4 regions of the Paenibacillus sp. J22FR21 genome follow, and region 2 is predicted to be linked to each of the others. Evidence: a T-box and tRNA genes for the amino acid it is inferred to sense, from the RefSeq annotation. Region 2 holds a T-box; the other regions hold tRNA genes.
The links. The T-box of region 2 lies ahead of leuS (leucine--tRNA ligase). A T-box ahead of a tRNA ligase gene usually reads a tRNA of that ligase, here a tRNA-Leu.

Region 1 (4,215 bases), on a different contig from region 2:
AACCTTGGCAGGACTTGGCATCGTAGTGGAGAAATCATTCCAAGCGGGAGCACGTACGATTCGTGAACAAGGCATTCGTGTTGAATCGCTGGTGCGTATCGCTTCGCTGGATGGCGGAAAAATTCGTTTCGAATAGGTTCCAGATAAATTCCATGATCATCATCTTTTCGAGTTGAATGAATTGGCTTATAATGATCGTAAGTGACGGATTGGAGGCACAACATATGGGACAATTATCTGCTGATTATTTAGTAACCAAGTTGTCGGAAGCGAAGAACCATTTCGAACGTGCTCTTGATTGCAAGCATACGGATTTTGATGACTTGTATCCTTATATGATTGAGCATCCGCAGTTTTTCTGGTATAAACGGTATGTTGCATGGTCCGAACTCCTTACGATTGTGAAGCTCTCTACCGAGCTTGAGATGGATTGGAAAGAACAGTTCACAGAGAAACAAGCGGAGTATATCACTAGCCGCGTAATGTCGTCTCGGGTTCTTGATGAATGGTACGAAACGAATGATTCGAAGGAACATGTTAGCTGAGCGTAGAAACGAAACAAGTGAATGGAGAGACCTCAATGCTGGCATTCCTTGCCGTATTGAGGTTTTTTTATAGAAATGGAGCGAATGAGAATGATAACAGAAGCACAGCTGGATCAATTTCGTGTAGACGGAACACCGTTGCGCGTAGTAAGAGATGGGATAGAAGCTAATGATGTACTCGGTATTGTCGTCGCATGGGATGCCGATTCCGTCGTCATTCGCAAGCGCAGCCGCAGAGTGGTCAAACTAAGCAGAAGCTATGTCTATGAACCGGTGACGGCGCCTCGAACAGAGCTGTAAATGAGAAAAAGTTGAAACGAAATGCAGGATCATCCGTATTGGTGTAGCAAACGTTACTGGAGGTTATTCGAATGAAATGTCCTGTATGTTCAGATGTTCGTATGCGCGAGATAGAGAAGGACGGCGTTCTAATCGACGTTTGCCCGGACTGTAAAGGGGTTTGGCTGGATCGCGGGGAGCTGGACAAGCTTGTACGCGGTGTCAAAGAAGTTCGCGATGACTACGACCGCCTGGAGCGCAACGTTCAAGTCAACCCTGCTTATCCGCCGAATGAGTCCCATTACGATCAAGATCGTGATCGGCATCGCAGTCAAGGGCAGGATCACAATTATAACACCGGCAAAGGCTACAGTCAGAACGGTTATGACTCGCATGGGTATGATAAACATGGTTATGATAAATACGGCAAGCCACGCAAGAAGAAAACAATGCTTGATGTTTTCGGAGACCTGTTCGAATAAACTATAGTTAGAAATTTTCAACATTAATCCTTCATCTTGACTTCGGCTGATCCGGATGCCATAATTACAAACGTGATTGCGGTTTGTACCGCAGGAACATCTGCCAGATGCGGTCGTGGCGGAATTGGCAGACGCGCTAGATTCAGGTTCTAGTGGTGTAACAGCCGTGGAGGTTCGAGTCCTCTCGACCGCACCAATTATTTAAATCGTAAGGGTTTGGGATGCCTAGCAATGATTAGGCTGACCAGACCCTTTTTTGATTTCGTAAGACCACTTTCTTCCGGTAGAAATAACCGTTGAAGGAAGTGGTTATTTTTGATAGGAAATTCTAGCAAGGTATTGGTTCAAATTGTAAGTTACTAGGAAGCGACAAGAATATATGGGAAATCGAGGAAGATGAGAGTGTGGAACTATCTTTTTGTTTGCTTTACTTTAATATAAATGTCGTGCGGTGAGCTGTAATTTATACGATAATAGAATGAAAAGGCGTGGTAGCGCTAACATAAAAAGGGGAGGGGGGAGGTTGGATGAAGAAGTTTTCAAGCGTGTTTCGAAGCTTCCTAATTTCTTATATCGTCATATTAATTATTCCCAGCATCGCTGGATTCATTTCTTATCGCACCTCCATCTCAGTTACGGAGAAACTGTCTATCCAGAATAATGTGATACAGCTCCAGAAGAGCAAAGAGTTGTTGGAGCGGCGGATGGCCGAGGTTGAAGGCTTCACGAGACAGCTCGCCATCAATCCGGACTTAAGTATCTTGATGAACGAGAAGAGCGCAGGGGACCAAACGAATGTATACGGGATATGGAAAATGCTGCGCAGTGTGCTGACGTTCGGGCAAACCAATGATTTTCTCCAGCAGTTTTATATCTACTTGGGCAACTACAATGTCATCCTGACGCCGGGTTCTGCCTATTTCCGTCCGGAGCATTATTATGATAATTTCCGTTATACAGATCAAACGCTTGCAGAATGGAAGCAAACTGTGCTCGGGAAAACGCATCGCAGCGAAATCATGCCCCTTCGCAAATTTAATAATAAAGGTACGCCGACTGCTGTTGTTACGTACATGCAGTCTTTCCCGCTCGATAGCTTCAGCGGCTCCTCGCCTGCCGTTGCCGTCGTCATTATCGACGAGAAAACGATCGCGAATCTATTAACGGGTATTACAGACAAATACGGCGGATGGACGCAAATCAGCGATGCCAACGGCCAAACGATTGCTTCGACGGGCACCGGTTTGCCAGACATGAACGCGTTGTCCAAGGACGCTAAATTCGATCCGAATCAAACGAGTCAATTCTATGAGGATGATCTCGTCATTACGATTCACTCGGAGACGAACGGCTGGGTTTATCGTTCGGGCATCCCGAGACATGTCTTATTAGAGAACGCGAATCAGATCAAGTTCATGACATGGACGATTACCGGCATTGCATTAGCCGTAGGATTGCTGGTCGGATTATTGCTGGCTTACCGCAACAGCGTGCCGATTCATAAACTGGTGTCGGTTGTGAAGGAACAGTTCGGGAAGGTTGAGACGGCCGAGCGGAATGAATACGATTTTCTGCACGGGAATATCGCAGAAATGATCCGCAGCAGCAATCAGCTGGAGTCTGAGCTGCATCGGCAGCTTCCCCTCATTCGAGATGCCTTCTTGAAACGGTTAATTTCCGGGGAGCTGCAGACGCGGGAGGAGATTTTCGCCGCTGCTTCACAAGCGAATACCGGGATTTATGGTCATTCCGGATATGTGTGCATCCTTCACGTACAAGGCTACAGCGGGATGGACAGTGTTGAGGTACTGAATGAGCTGCATGCTGCGAGACTCATCTTAAAGCAAGCGCTTCTTGATATTGCCGGCTTTATGCTGACAACGGATTGGGGCTCAGACAGAATCGTTATCGTGTTCGCTTCCAAGGAAGCCGAGACCGGTAATGCATTAGGACGCAGCGAGATCGCCTCTCTGCTGGAACAGCTGTCTCGGCAGGCCTTTGCTGAATACCGCATTACATTTGCAGCTGCACTCGGTGATCAATTCGGCTCGGAAACGGAAGTCAGCGTTTCCTATGAACAGGCTAAACAGACCTTGGAGCATGCGCTGCACGCCGATCGCAAAGGTGTCGTGTGGTATGACGAAACGAGCATGGAGAGTGCAACTTACTATTATCCGCTTGAACTCGAGCTTCGTTTGATCGGGACGATCCGGGCAGGGGAAACCGAAGAAGCACGGCGTATCGTCCGCTCCGTGCTCTCACTCAATACCGAGCAGCGCGAGCTGTCAGTTGAGATGTGGCAGCAGCTGGTCGGAGAAGTAAAGGGGACGCTTCTAAAGCTGCTCGATCAGAAGACATTCATGGAATCCGGCATATTCGAGCAGCTGAAGGATCGGATTATTGCCATTCAAGCACACGATAAACGTACCTTCCAGACGGAAATCGAGGATATTGCCGATGCGATGTGCGCAGTAGTCGTCAGCCGCAAGAATGATAGTCATACAAGAACGGTTGAAAGTATTAAAGCTTACATTGGCGAACATTTCTCGGATGCCGAGCTGACATTATACCGCATAGCGGAGCAAGTGGAACGGCCGGAGAAATACATTTCGCAGCTGTTTAAGGAAGTAACAGGCTCCAATCTATCCGATTATTTGGAGCAGGTTCGGATGGAGCATGCCGTGACCTTACTGCGTGAGAATCGGTATACGGTTGATGAAATTTCTTCCCGTGTTGGCTATAACAGCTCTCATTCATTCCGCAGAGCTTTCAAACGCGTTACAGGTGTGTCACCAAGCTCGTACCGGCAGACAGCCGAGGGATGAAAGGAGGATTTGCTTTGAAGACGTTTGCTCAGTCAGCTTGTGCCGCTATTTCACTATGCGCACTCCTCTTAGCACTTCCTGCCT
Region 2 (4,215 bases):
GCTGCCGCCGACTTTCTCGGCAAGCTCGCCGCTATCCGTTACGAACAAGCGCCATACGCGAGCCAAGAAGCGGTACATGCCTTCTACGCCGTTCGTGTTCCAAGGCTTCGTCGCTTCAAGCGGACCCATGAACATTTCGTACATGCGCAGGGTGTCTGCGCCGTATACGTTTACGATATCGTCCGGATTGATTACGTTGCCGCGTGATTTACTCATTTTCTCATTGTTGGTGCCCAAGATCATCCCTTGGTTGACGAGCTTGTGGAACGGCTCTTTGGTATCGACTACGCCGATATCGTAGAGCACTTTATGCCAGAAGCGTGCATACAGCAAGTGAAGCACGGCATGCTCAGCGCCGCCGATATACAAATCGACTGGAAGCCACTCGGCTTGCTTCTCTTTGGAGCACAGTTCCTTATCGTTATGCGGATCGATGAAGCGCAGGTAGTACCAGCAGCTGCCGGCCCATTGCGGCATCGTGTTCGTCTCGCGACGGGCACGCAAACCCGTTTCCGGATCGATTGTTTCTACCCACTCCGTAACATTCGCAAGCGGAGATTCGCCTGTACCTGATGGCTTGATTGCTTCAACATCAGGAAGCAGCAGCGGCAGTTGATCATCCGGTACCGGCTTCATTGTGCCGTCTTCCAAATGCAGAATCGGAATCGGCTCGCCCCAGTAGCGCTGACGGCTGAACAGCCAATCGCGAAGGCGGTACGTCACTTTTCCTTGACCTTTTCCTTCGGCTTCAAGCCATTCGATAGCGCGTGCAATCGCAGCTTCATTGCTGAGACCGTCCAGGAATCCGGAATTCACATGCGGACCGTCGCCTGCATAAGCTTCAGCCAGCACATCGCCGCCTTGAACAACTTCAACAATCGGCAGATCGAACTGCTTAGCGAATTCCCAGTCGCGTTGGTCATGTCCCGGAACGGCCATAATTGCACCCGTGCCATAACCGGCAAGGACGTAATCGGCAATCCAGATCGGAACAAGCGCACCGTTCACCGGATTGACTGCATAAGCACCCGTGAATACGCCGCTCTTGTCTTTATTCAGATCCGTACGTTCAAGATCGCTCTTGCGCGCGGCTGTCTCTTGATAATTCTTCACGGCAGCTTGCTGCGCAGAAGTTGTAATCACATCTACCAGCTCATGCTCCGGTGCAAGTACGCAATAGGACGCACCGAACAGGGTATCGGGACGTGTCGTAAATACGACAAGCGAAGCATCATGTCCGTCGATCGCGAATGTAACTTCCGCACCTTTGGATTTACCAATCCAGTTGCGCTGCATATCTTTAATGCTCTCGGTCCAATCCAGCTCTTCCAAATCTTCAAGCAAACGTTCCGCATATTCCGTAATCCGCAGCACCCATTGGCGCATCGGCTTACGAATAACCGGATGGTTGCCGCGCTCGCTGAGGCCGTTGATCACTTCCTCATTGGCAAGAACCGTTCCAAGCGCCGGACACCAGTTAACAGGCACTTCAGCTACATACGCCAACCCTTTATTGAACAGCTGGATAAAGATCCATTGCGTCCACTTATAGTAATCCGGATCTGTTGTGCTGAACTCGCGGTCCCAATCGTAAGAGAAACCAAGCGATTTAATTTGACGGCGGAAATTGTTGATGTTCTTGACCGTAATCTCACGCGGATGCTCACCTGTATCCAGTGCATGCTGCTCAGCCGGTAAGCCGAATGCATCCCAGCCCATCGGATGAAGCACGTTATAGCCTCGCATTCTCTTATAACGCGAGACGATATCTGTTGCGGTATAACCTTCCGGATGGCCGACATGAAGTCCCGCTCCGGATGGATAAGGGAACATATCAAGCGCGTAGAATTTCGGTTTCCCTGCATCCTCGGTCGTCTTAAACGACTTGTTCTCATCCCAATGCTTCTGCCATTTCGGTTCAATGACTAAAGGGTTATACCCCTGCTCTTGGCGTTCCTGTGTCATACGAATTGCCTCCCTATTCTCTCTTCCATGCCAATCCAGTCTTTCTCAGAAAACAAAAAAACTCCCGTCCCTAGCGACAACGCTAGGGACGGGAGACTATTCTCCCGTGGTACCACCCTAGTTAGCAAACGACATGCTTTGTCGCTGCTCACTCTTTGCCCTTAACGCAGGCGAAACGGCACGTTTACCACTGCAATCGTGTTCACGCGCGGCTCCAAGGCGAGTTCACTTCACGTTGGTCCGGCTTGCACCTACCGCCGGCTCTCTGTTCCAAACGCTGCTAAAGCTACTGCTCCTCTTCAACACCTAAATAGATAGTTCGATTATAATGAAGCGAATCCTGTCATGTCAAGGCATAGAACGCCCGGAATCGGTCATATTCACTTGATTGCCGCAAAAAACAGCCGTTCTGATTCCGAATCAGCCTCATTCATCGTAAAATCCGCAAATTGATCTACACGGCTGAAGCCTGCCATTAGCAGTGATTCCCGAATCCACTCCGCGTCATACGCCCGCTGGACGTGTATCTCCTCGATGCGAGAATAACTGTTGTCTCGCGAGCCGCTCTCCTGCGCAAATATCGTAAGCCGATGCTCGATTTCTACCCGCTCTTCATCAAGCTCGCACGTCCAGATGTAAGCCACATCCGGTTCATCGAGTACAAACGGCTGCTCCGCAGCATACCTGGCTAACGTCTTCGGCGCATGAACATCAAAGAGGAACAACCCCCCGGTCTTCAAGCCCTCATAGGTGGCTTGGAAAGCAGCTTGAACTTCATCTTCCTCCGTCAGATAGTTGATACAATCGCAGAATGAGATGACGGAGTCGACCTGTTCGCCAATCTCCCACTCGGTCATATCCTGCTGAAGCCAAGTAATCGTGCCGCCGCTGCGTGAAGGTTCATCCCCCCATTTGCTTTGCCCAATAGTCAGCATATCGGAGGAAAGATCAATCGCGAAGACTTGGTGACCGCTTCGTGCCAGAGGAATCGCAATGCTTCCTGTTCCGCATCCCAGATCAACGACGGTCTTCGGCGTTCCGTACCGCGTCCAGCAATCCTCTGCAAACTTCAACCACTGCGGATACGGCATCTCTTCCATCAGCCTGTCATATACGGAGGCGAAATGCCGATAGGCTTCCATCTCTATTCCCCCGCGTCTTCCGAGGTTGCCGCAGAATGCGTCGTAACCGCCGCCGTCGCTGCTTGTTCAGTCAGCTTCGTCCAGCTTCCCTCTTGGACTACGAGTCCTTCGCGCATCAGCTTACCGATCGCTCGTTTGAACGCACCTTTGCTGATGCCGAATTTCTCCTTAATGATCTCGGCTTGCGTTTCATCCGAATATGGCATTGCGCCTTTTGGACGCTCCTTCAAGAAGGCAAGAATCCGTTCCGAGTCTTCAACCCGACCCACTTCTTTACGCTGATTCATGGACAAATTCACACGTCCATCCTCGCGAACGAAAGTGACGCGTGCTTTTACACGCTCGCCGAGTCGAAGCAATCGAGTACGCTCTTCCGCAGGGATAAAGCCGTATGCGCCAAAACCGATAACGCCGCCGTCAATCATCACGAACGAGCCGATCTTAAGCGTCTTCGTTACCCAACCCTCAACCCAGGTGTTATGCCAAGCTTGCGGCGCATGGAAGGCCAGCTCCGAGAGTTCTTCCTCGAAGGCTACCTTAGCAACAAGACGGCCGATTTTGTCATGGGCAAGAATGACGTGAACCTCGTCACCGCGTTTCGGTCGAAGCTCCTTTAGTTCCGGCTGCTCAGACAATGGCAGCAGAAGCTGACGGCCAAGGCCCATCTCGAGAAACGCACCGATTCGCGGATGAATATCCGCTATCGCGAGTCTCGCCACGGTGCCGAGCTGAATAAGAGGCGTCTTCATCGTTGCGGCAATGCGATCCTCCGAATCGAAGAACAGAAATACATCATAAGACTGTCCGATTTGCGGACGATGTCCGACAAGCTCGGTATAGTGCAGCAGCACTTCCGATTCGCCATCGGTCATGAAATAACCATAAGGCGAAACTTCTCGTGCCAGCTTAAGCTTCATCGTAGTACCGGCTATTAAACTCATGCGAATTCCACGACCTTCGCATCGGACCATAGACGTTCGATATTGTAATATTCGCGTTCTTCGCGGTGGAACACATGGACGACAACATCACCGATGTCTACCAATATCCATCTTCCTGTATCCGCGCCTTCAATCCCGCGAACACGTACGCCGCGCGATTCCGCTTG
Region 3 (4,215 bases), on a different contig from region 2:
ATATGCCCCGAACATTAAAGCAGCTCTGGACACTAACGCGGATTTCAAAGCATTCAGCGTCGCACCGGACGGCAACATCTATGGTCTTCCTGCTTATTCCCAATGTTTCCACTGTTCGTACCCGAACAAAATGTGGCTGAATACGAGCTGGCTGGAGAAGCTGAAGCTTGAAATGCCGAAAACAACGGAAGATTTCAAGAAGGTTTTGGAAGCGTTTAAAAACCAAGATCCTAACGGCAACGGCAAAAAAGACGAAGTACCGCTTAGCGGCTCGACAGAGGATTTCGGTGTTCGCGTCGTTCCTTACTTGATGGATGCATTCGTTTATGACGACGATCGCAACCACTTGTTGATGCAAGACGGTAAAGTCGGCTCTGCTGCAGTAACAAACGAATGGAAACAAGGGTTGACTTACATTAAGTCGTTGTTCGATGAAGGTTTGATCGATCCGGGTGCATTCACGCAAAATGCGGAAGCATTCAAGAAGATCGGCGAAAACGGCGATGCGCAAATTCTCGGCGCAGGCGCAGGTATGCACCCGGCTATTTTCGTAAACATCGATCACGGCAACAAAAACTCCAAAGACTACAACCCGGTTCCGCCGCTTACAGGACCGAACGGCGTTTCGCTGTCTACACATGACGGCGGCGGTGTTTCCCCTGGTGCTAAATTCGCAATCACCAGCAAAGCAAGCAAAGAAGCTCAAGTCGCTCTGATTCAGCTTGTTGATTACATGTTCTCCCCTGAAGGACAAACAAACGGCGCATCCGGTATGAAAGACATTGACTGGAGAGATCCGAAAGACGGCGAGGTTGCACTTGGCGAAGGTGTACAACCGATGGTTGCTCCGATTCCGAAAGCGGAAGGCGAAGCTCCTCGTAACGCAGGTTGGAGCGGTATGGCTCACTTCTACATGCCTAAAGAATACCGTGACAGCTACGTACAAGGCACAGACATCTACGATTCCGCGAACTACGAGCGTCGTCTGTATCAAGCGACACTTCAATACCAAGGTCATGAGCCGAAGGAATTGTTCCCGCTGTGGGCAATCTGGCTTGATCCGACTGAAGTAGACGAAGCTACGATGCTGCAAACGAACATCAAAACGTACATTGATGAGAACGCGCTGCAATTCATCACGGGTCACAAGAGCCTTGACAAGGATTGGGACAGCTACGTGAAAGGGCTTGAAGATTTGAAGCTCAATCGCTACCTGGAAATTTTGCAAAAGGCGTATGATTCCTCCACGTTCAAGAAATAAGCATAGCAAGACAACCGGGCGCATTATCCATGCATAAGCGCCCGGTTTTGTTATGCTAATTATGCAAAAGGAATGAATGATGTGATTCAGGTAAACGGAAATCAATACTGCACAGCTCGCGGGGGCTTGCCGCGTTTCAGGAAGAAACTGGCGTTGCAAGAACCCGTTACGGTTGCTTTTCTCGGCGGTTCGATAACGGAAGGCTATGGAGCTACCGATCCCGATCGTTCCAGCTGGCGAGCGCTAACGGAGCAATATTTGCAAACTGCCTATCCTTCTACGGATTGGACTTTCGTCAATGCCGGGGTTGGGGGAACGAATTCCACTCTTGGCGCACATCGATTGCAATCCCATGTCATGCTGGAGCATGACATTGACCTGCTGTTCATCGAGTTCGCAGTGAATGACAGCCAGCACAGGGAACAAACTCTAGAAGGAAAAGCGGAGACGATCCGGGGCATGGAGGGCATTGTGCTTCAATGTCGCCGATTGTCGCCGCAGACCGATATTGTGTTTCTCTATTCGGCAGACGAGAACAATCTGAGAGAGCAGGATCCGTACGTTATTGCGGCACATGAAGAGGTTGCCGCTCATTACGGTCTGCCATCCGTGTCGTTCTTCGCGAGGGTACGTGATTGGCTGTGGGCAGGCGGAGGGACATGGGAGGAGCTTGCACCGGATCGTACGCATCCGAATGATAACGGGTATGCTTTCTATGCGGATTTATTGCTGGCATTTCTGGAGGATGCTATTGAGACGGATATGGCTGAGGCTTTGACTGAGACTTTGACTGAGATTTCTTCCGGACTTCCGGCGCCTTTGCTTGTCGGCTCATATGAGCACGCTGGGATGCGGGACTTGTCCGCCGTCTACGATAAGAAACTGTTCCAGCCGCAAGGGAGACCGGATAACATGGTCAACTGGCGATATGCTGCCGATCATCTGGCATCAGATGCTCCGGAGGCGGCGTTTAGCTTCGACGTGAACGGACGTGGAGCAGGTTTGCTGCTCATATGCGGGCCGGATTCCGGCATGCTGGAATTTGCGGTCAATGGCGGTCCGTTCCAGCTCGTGAATCCGTTTGATGAGTGGTGCCCGATGTTTTGGCGGCCAGTACCTGTGCAATTGGTGCTGCGTTCGGAGGCGGAATCGATGAGGATTACGGTGCGTAATGCAGCTCAGAAGGATCAACGAAGCACCGGGACATGGCTTCGAGTGCTTGCGCTGCTCGAACATTGATTCTATTGTTAAGATTATATTGACTTCGTATTAGCTAATATGGTATTTTTATAAACGCCGCTTCGGATATATGAAGCGACAACTGCCAGATGCGGTCGTGGCGGAATTGGCAGACGCGCTAGATTCAGGTTCTAGTGGTGTAACAGCCGTGGAGGTTCGAGTCCTCTCGACCGCACCAACTTTTAACGAACAAGGGTTTCGGTAAGCTCAGTTGAGCTTACTGAGCCCTTTTTTTGTTGCCGCAAACAGAATGGAAGATATGCTTTTTCCTATTTTACTAGTTCGAAATCCATCAGATAATCAATTTGCACATACGACTTATATACCATATCCAATTGAACCTTTTGTAAATGGAGTATATCTTTATCGGCGAAACCTGTATATTTATGCCACTTTTTAGTTCTAAAATGTAAAATCTATTAAAAATTTGATAAAAAGATATATTCACTATTTACATTTTTGTAAATTAGACATAAAATGAAAACGCAACCAAATGTCAGGTTATACCTATTTGATATAATCAAGGTATACCTTCAAGTAGAGCATCCGGGGAGGAGGCAATCCATACTTTAGCAGCAGCTTGGCAAGGGTTTAGATGCAAATTCATTTTTCTAACCAAGGGGAGGACAAAACAAAATGCGTAATGGAAACAAACGTAGTTTGATGGTCTCGGCAGCAGCATTGATGGTAGCTTTTTCGGTAGCAGGATGTGGCGCTAACAACAATACGAATAACACAACGAATAACACTGCTTCTGAAGGGGCAGCAAATACAGACACGGCGGCAACGACGAACGAAACCAATGCCACGAACACAGCTGAAACTGCTCCTGTAGAGAGTGCAGGCGATCTTAAAGGCGCAACAATCAAGATTGGTCTATGGTGGGACGGCGCTGACCCGCGTCTGAAGGAAGAGAAAGACCGTGTTCCGGCAGACGACGAGCAAATCGCGTTAATCGAAGCAGCTGAGAAGAAATATAACGGCAAGATCGAATTCGTGAAGTTCGGCGATTACGGCAAATATGTAGAGAACCTGACAACGACTTCGCTTGCAGGCGATCCGTTCGCAGATGTAGTCGTACTTGAGCTGTTCTGGTCATTCCCGGGACTCGTAAACAAGAACTTCATCCTGCCGATCGACGACATGCTGGATATGAGCGACTCCAAGTACATTGCTTGGATGAAGAACGGCGGCAGCTACCAAGGCAAACAATACGGATTCATTGATTCTCCTCCTTCTCCATACGGTATTTTCTATAATAAGAAGCTGGTTCAACAGCTCGGCGTTGAAGATCCATACGAATTGCAGAAGAGCGGCGCTTGGACATGGGATAAATTCCGCGAGCTAGCTAAAGCTGCTACGAAGGACCAAGACGGCGATGGCAAAACAGACGTGTTCGGTTATATCGGGGACATGAAGGTAAGTACGGAGCAATTCGTCTATGGCAATAAAGGCTCCTTCGATAAAGACGAGAGCGGCAACATGAAGTTCTCGATGGACAGCGCAAACTCGATCCAAGGCCTTCAACTAGTAGCGGATATGTACAACGTGGATAAGTCGATCCTGCAGCCAGCTCCGAAGGACGGCAATGACAAAGCGTTTATCGCTGGTAAAAGCGTGATGTATGGCGGCTTTAGCTGGGAACTCGGCGGCTTGAAGGACAACATGAAGGATACAGAGCTTGGTTATGTCTTCTTCCCGAAAGCGCCTAACGC
Region 4 (4,215 bases), on a different contig from region 2:
CCGTGCTTCTTTACGACTGACAGCACTGCTCGCATGACGCGCTCATCCGCCGTTACTTTAGAGCCCATATGATTGTTCATGCCCACTGCATGCGGGACGGCGGCAATGGCTTCCTCCACTCGTTTGCTAATTTCAGCATCGCTCATGCTTGTTGTAATAGCGCCAGGTCCCAGCCATTCCGGCTTGCCGCGAACCGGCTCCATCGGCATATGAACGATAACATCGTCACCTCTCTTGAAAGCGAACTCTGCGTCCTGTTTCGTTGTTGGCATGAACGGCATAACAGCTACGGTAAAATGTACGGGAAGCTCCATCATCTCCGGAGTGCCCGTCATGCCGTTGCCAAAATCATCGATGACAATCGCTACCTGACGATGGCCCTTTAATTCTACTTGCTTCTCGTTTACGGGAGCGGCTGTTGCTGCACCGGTAATTGGAGTGAGCAATACAGCGGCGGCTATGATGATACTACCCGCCAGCCCAGTTTTAACATGCATCTCTTTTAAGTTCTCCTTTGTCCATAAGGTAATGTCCATACATACATTCATTGTTTGTAAATGATGGGAAATATATGTAATCCAAACAAGAAAGACGAGGTTGACCTCGTCCTTCAAGCATACTCAACTTATTTTCTTAAACCGCATAGACGGTTGCGCTGAGATTGATTGGGCCAATGACAGCAGCTTGGCCGCCCGCGTTAAGCTTTTCCACATAAAGCGAATAGCCATGCGCGCCGGTTGGCACATTGATGTCGATGACTTGAAACGATACCACGCCATAATGCTCGAATCCTGCCTCAAAGCCTTGCAAGGCATAGAAGATTTCTTGCGTGCCGCGGAAAACGCGGAACAAGACATCTACAACACTAAAAGTGCCGGATGCACCGATTGTAGCAATCAGCTCAACGCGATTGTTATGGTGTTCATGCGGGATAAAGATACCCAGCTCAGCCAATATGGTTTTGGCAGGTGTTTGCGGAACCGGAATATGCACTTGATTCGTAACGACTGCCGGTACACTTACGTTATAATCAATGATTTTCGCCATGAATAATCAACTCCTTTCCTAAGAGATACACTATTCTATGAAAATAAAAATGCTTTGGTGTGGACGAGTTGTGTGTGTTTCATGATTCGAATATAAAAAAACTGCCGGGTTCATTGGGAACCGGCAGTTATAGATTGTATTTGAGACTCTATATAGTCGTAAACTTTGACGATTTCATTCTCGTAGTTTTCGTTAATTTCAAAGTAGGCAGCACCGCTGTCCTGACATAGCTCTCTAAACGCGTCTTGCTCGTTTATGTAGTCAACAATGAACTCTTCTTCTGCGGGTTCTCCTCGTTCTTCAATTACATTTTGGTGCCAAAAAATTTGAGATACAAAGCTAGCTTCAATATACGCTCGCGAGAAACCAAGAAATACTGAGACGATTTTCTCCGCATATTCTTCTTCGAAGTCATTGGTATACTCAGGTAAGATATAACATCCCTCAATGATAAGGTTCTGCTCGTTCTCAATATTCGTCATTATGATCCCTTTGAGGATCGGCCATAATTTCTCACCGATATGTTCCGTGCTATCAAGAGGCGTAAATCCGCACTCCGGATTCGCTCTATACAACCCCATCTTCAGATGGTCTATGGACAGATACGGAATGTGATAGTTCTCCAGCAAGGTTTGAGCCATTAATGTCTTACCGGTGCGGCTGCTGCCACTGATTAGAATAACCAATGCATCATTCTCCTTGGCTTGCATGATAAAATCAGCATGTCATTAAAGAAGTGAGGTGAGTTAAATGAAGGTTTGCGGACGCACTTCAGAAGCCATTAAAAAATGCCCCCGACATAAAGTCAGAATAGCCAGGTGATTGGGGCTAATAAAAAATAAACCCTTCGATCTTCATCGAAGGGTTATCGTTGTAAGGTTGGTGCGGTCGAGAGGACTCGAACCTCCACGGCTGTTACACCACTAGAACCTGAATCTAGCGCGTCTGCCAATTCCGCCACGACCGCATCTGGCAGTTCCTGATTCAATCTATCGTTTGAAGCAGTAAAAACACTTTACCACGAATAGAATAGCAGTGTCAAACATGATTATGCTGCGCGATTATTTTGCCGCTACACAATTGTTTCCCAATCCTTTGTCGATCGCATCCAACAACCGGAACGTCGTATCGCAGCAGTACTCCCAGAACATGACCCCGCGAAGTCCTTCATTCTTAACAAATTGGCATTTGTGATGAAGCGATTCTTCATCCTCGTAGGAAATAAATTGATTGCCATTGTATAGGAATGGAGCTTTCGCTTCATCATCCCAGTGGCGTGTGTACCCATTCTTCTCAATATAGTCGTTAGCCAAACGGGTGAAATCCGGTCCGTAACCGCCAGCTCCTGCGGTCATTTGCAGAAAACCGTTATTGATGTTCGGCACGTCCTTCCACATCCGCGAGTAGAATGCGGCGCCGATGACGATCTTCTCCCGAGGTACACCGGCTGCAACGAACAAGCGAACTGAAGCCTCCACGCTAATGCGGAACAAATCACCTGTCGATGCAAACAAATTCGTATGGTGGCCGGTCAATGTCTGGAACCCGCCGCGCATGTCGTAGGTCATTAATTGCACATAGTCCAAGTAGCGCTGAACTTGGTCCATCTCGGTTCCGTCAACGTAGTATTGATCAGCTCCTGCCGCGATGGTCAGCATATAATGCCTGTTGTTTCGTGCACCTAATTGATCCAGCGCTTCTCTAAGCTCTTTCAAGAGCAGCGTGAAGTTGGTTTTGTCAGCCGGGCTCGAGGCGATCCCCGCTACGCCGTAACAGGGGTATTCCCAATCCAAATCAATGCCATCGATCGCGTAGTTCTCCAGAATGGCTACAGCAGTATCTGCCATCCGCTTCCTACCCGCTGGCGTAGAGGCTGCTTCGGAGAACCCGCCTGCACTCCATCCACCAACGGACAGCAAAATCTTCAAATCAGAATTATAGGACTTAATCGTTGGCAAACTGGCCAAATGCTTCAGATGACCGATGGAGATTTCATCGTTGACAACATGAGCGAAAGCGATGTTGATATGAGTTAGCTTTAATGCATTTTCTCGGGATAGTTTGGGAAGCCATGAATCGCCGACATAGCCTACTGAATAGTAGTTAGAAGTTGCTGTCATACGTATATTTCCTCCTCATTTCTTATCGTTTAGCTGTGTCCCTACTCGAAGTACCTCACTGCCAATACCCAGCTTATAGCCCGCAGTTACATACCGGATGCCGCCGCCTTTGTCTACGACAACTACGAATGGCAGAGAAGCCGTACTTGAATCTAATAATGCCGGAGCTGCCTGCTGAACGATTACATCACGGTCACGAACGAAAGTGAACGCAAGAGGAAATCCTTCATAGGAAGCCGGGTCAAAGGACGCCGTCCATCCTTCTTCACCTATAGCCATAATAATAGGCATGCCTAGCGCGTCATAGGCACCGGCCAGCTCCTTTAATTCACGAAGCAAATGCTTGGAGGGCTCTCGTTCCGGCTCGATCCATGCCAGCACTGCACCTCTGCCCTGTGCCAATTCACCAAGTGAAACAGCGTCTCCATTCTGGCGAATGAATCTCCATGCCGGATCAGCTTTCCCAATGACAGGTACTTCACGATTCGGATAGCGGAATGACAGTGGCAGCTCACCACGTTTGTTTTCCAATACCGTAAAATAAGTCACTCGAACCAGCACGGAGCCGTCCTTCTGTCTTGTACCGGCTGTCATGCGATAACGTCCCGCTTCAAGCTCAAACGGCTGATCATACACATTGGTCTGACCATGCGGATAAAATAACGATTGATACCAGCCGTTCTCCAATCTGGCGAACGAGAAGTTACGGAAATACGCCGCCTCTTCCGCCTCGGCCGGAGCTCCCGGATCACGCTTCAGAAGCACCTCACCGATTGCTGCAGCCGGTGTGGCTATGTTTTCTTGTTCGAAACGAGCATCATGCCAGACATCATTCAGCCAATACTGCGGCTTGCGCTCACTTGGGTGAAGCCTCGCCGGAATACCGATGCTGCGGCAAATTGCCACGAACAGAATGTCACGCGATATCCGATCACCTTTCGATAGACGATAACTGCCGGAAGGCATTGCGGATCCCTGATAGTACGTCATATCCTCGACAACTTCGAATTTCTCAAGCAGATCACTTACGAGCTTAGTCGGGTCCAGC

Region 1: it has a tRNA-Leu gene. The T-box ahead of leuS (leucine--tRNA ligase) is inferred to sense a tRNA for this amino acid. The anticodon was not compared.
Region 3: it has a tRNA-Leu gene. The T-box ahead of leuS (leucine--tRNA ligase) is inferred to sense a tRNA for this amino acid. The anticodon was not compared.
Region 4: it has a tRNA-Leu gene. The T-box ahead of leuS (leucine--tRNA ligase) is inferred to sense a tRNA for this amino acid. The anticodon was not compared.

Annotation. Positions count from the first base shown of each region.
Region 1 is NZ_JBWDNJ010000002.1:333,188-337,402, forward strand. Features, by position in the region: gene AC0YNS_RS07305 (xanthine phosphoribosyltransferase) at 1-136, shown strand, start outside; gene AC0YNS_RS07310 (hypothetical protein) at 225-545, shown strand; gene AC0YNS_RS07315 (hypothetical protein) at 636-845, shown strand; gene AC0YNS_RS07320 (TFIIB-type zinc ribbon-containing protein) at 917-1,306, shown strand; tRNA gene AC0YNS_RS07325 (tRNA-Leu) at 1,416-1,502, shown strand; gene AC0YNS_RS07330 (helix-turn-helix domain-containing protein) at 1,834-4,131, shown strand; gene AC0YNS_RS07335 (extracellular solute-binding protein) at 4,146-4,215, shown strand, end outside.
Region 2 is NZ_JBWDNJ010000001.1:65,290-69,504, reverse strand. Features, by position in the region: gene leuS (leucine--tRNA ligase) at 1-1,965, opposite strand, end outside; T-box leader at 2,047-2,277, opposite strand; gene AC0YNS_RS00305 (class I SAM-dependent DNA methyltransferase) at 2,346-3,107, opposite strand; gene AC0YNS_RS00300 (CvfB family protein) at 3,110-4,048, opposite strand; gene rsfS (ribosome silencing factor) at 4,045-4,215, opposite strand, start outside.
Region 3 is NZ_JBWDNJ010000002.1:341,629-345,843, forward strand. Features, by position in the region: gene AC0YNS_RS07350 (extracellular solute-binding protein) at 1-1,261, shown strand, start outside; gene AC0YNS_RS07355 (SGNH/GDSL hydrolase family protein) at 1,415-2,500, shown strand; tRNA gene AC0YNS_RS07360 (tRNA-Leu) at 2,592-2,678, shown strand; gene AC0YNS_RS07365 (ABC transporter substrate-binding protein) at 3,137-4,215, shown strand, end outside.
Region 4 is NZ_JBWDNJ010000002.1:361,718-365,932, reverse strand. Features, by position in the region: gene AC0YNS_RS07440 (divergent polysaccharide deacetylase family protein) at 1-497, opposite strand, end outside; gene AC0YNS_RS07435 (exosporium protein C) at 634-1,047, opposite strand; gene AC0YNS_RS07430 (P-loop nucleotide/nucleoside kinase family protein) at 1,158-1,733, opposite strand; tRNA gene AC0YNS_RS07425 (tRNA-Leu) at 1,928-2,014, opposite strand; gene AC0YNS_RS07420 (glycoside hydrolase family 18 protein) at 2,109-3,167, opposite strand; gene AC0YNS_RS07415 (transglutaminase domain-containing protein) at 3,183-4,215, opposite strand, start outside.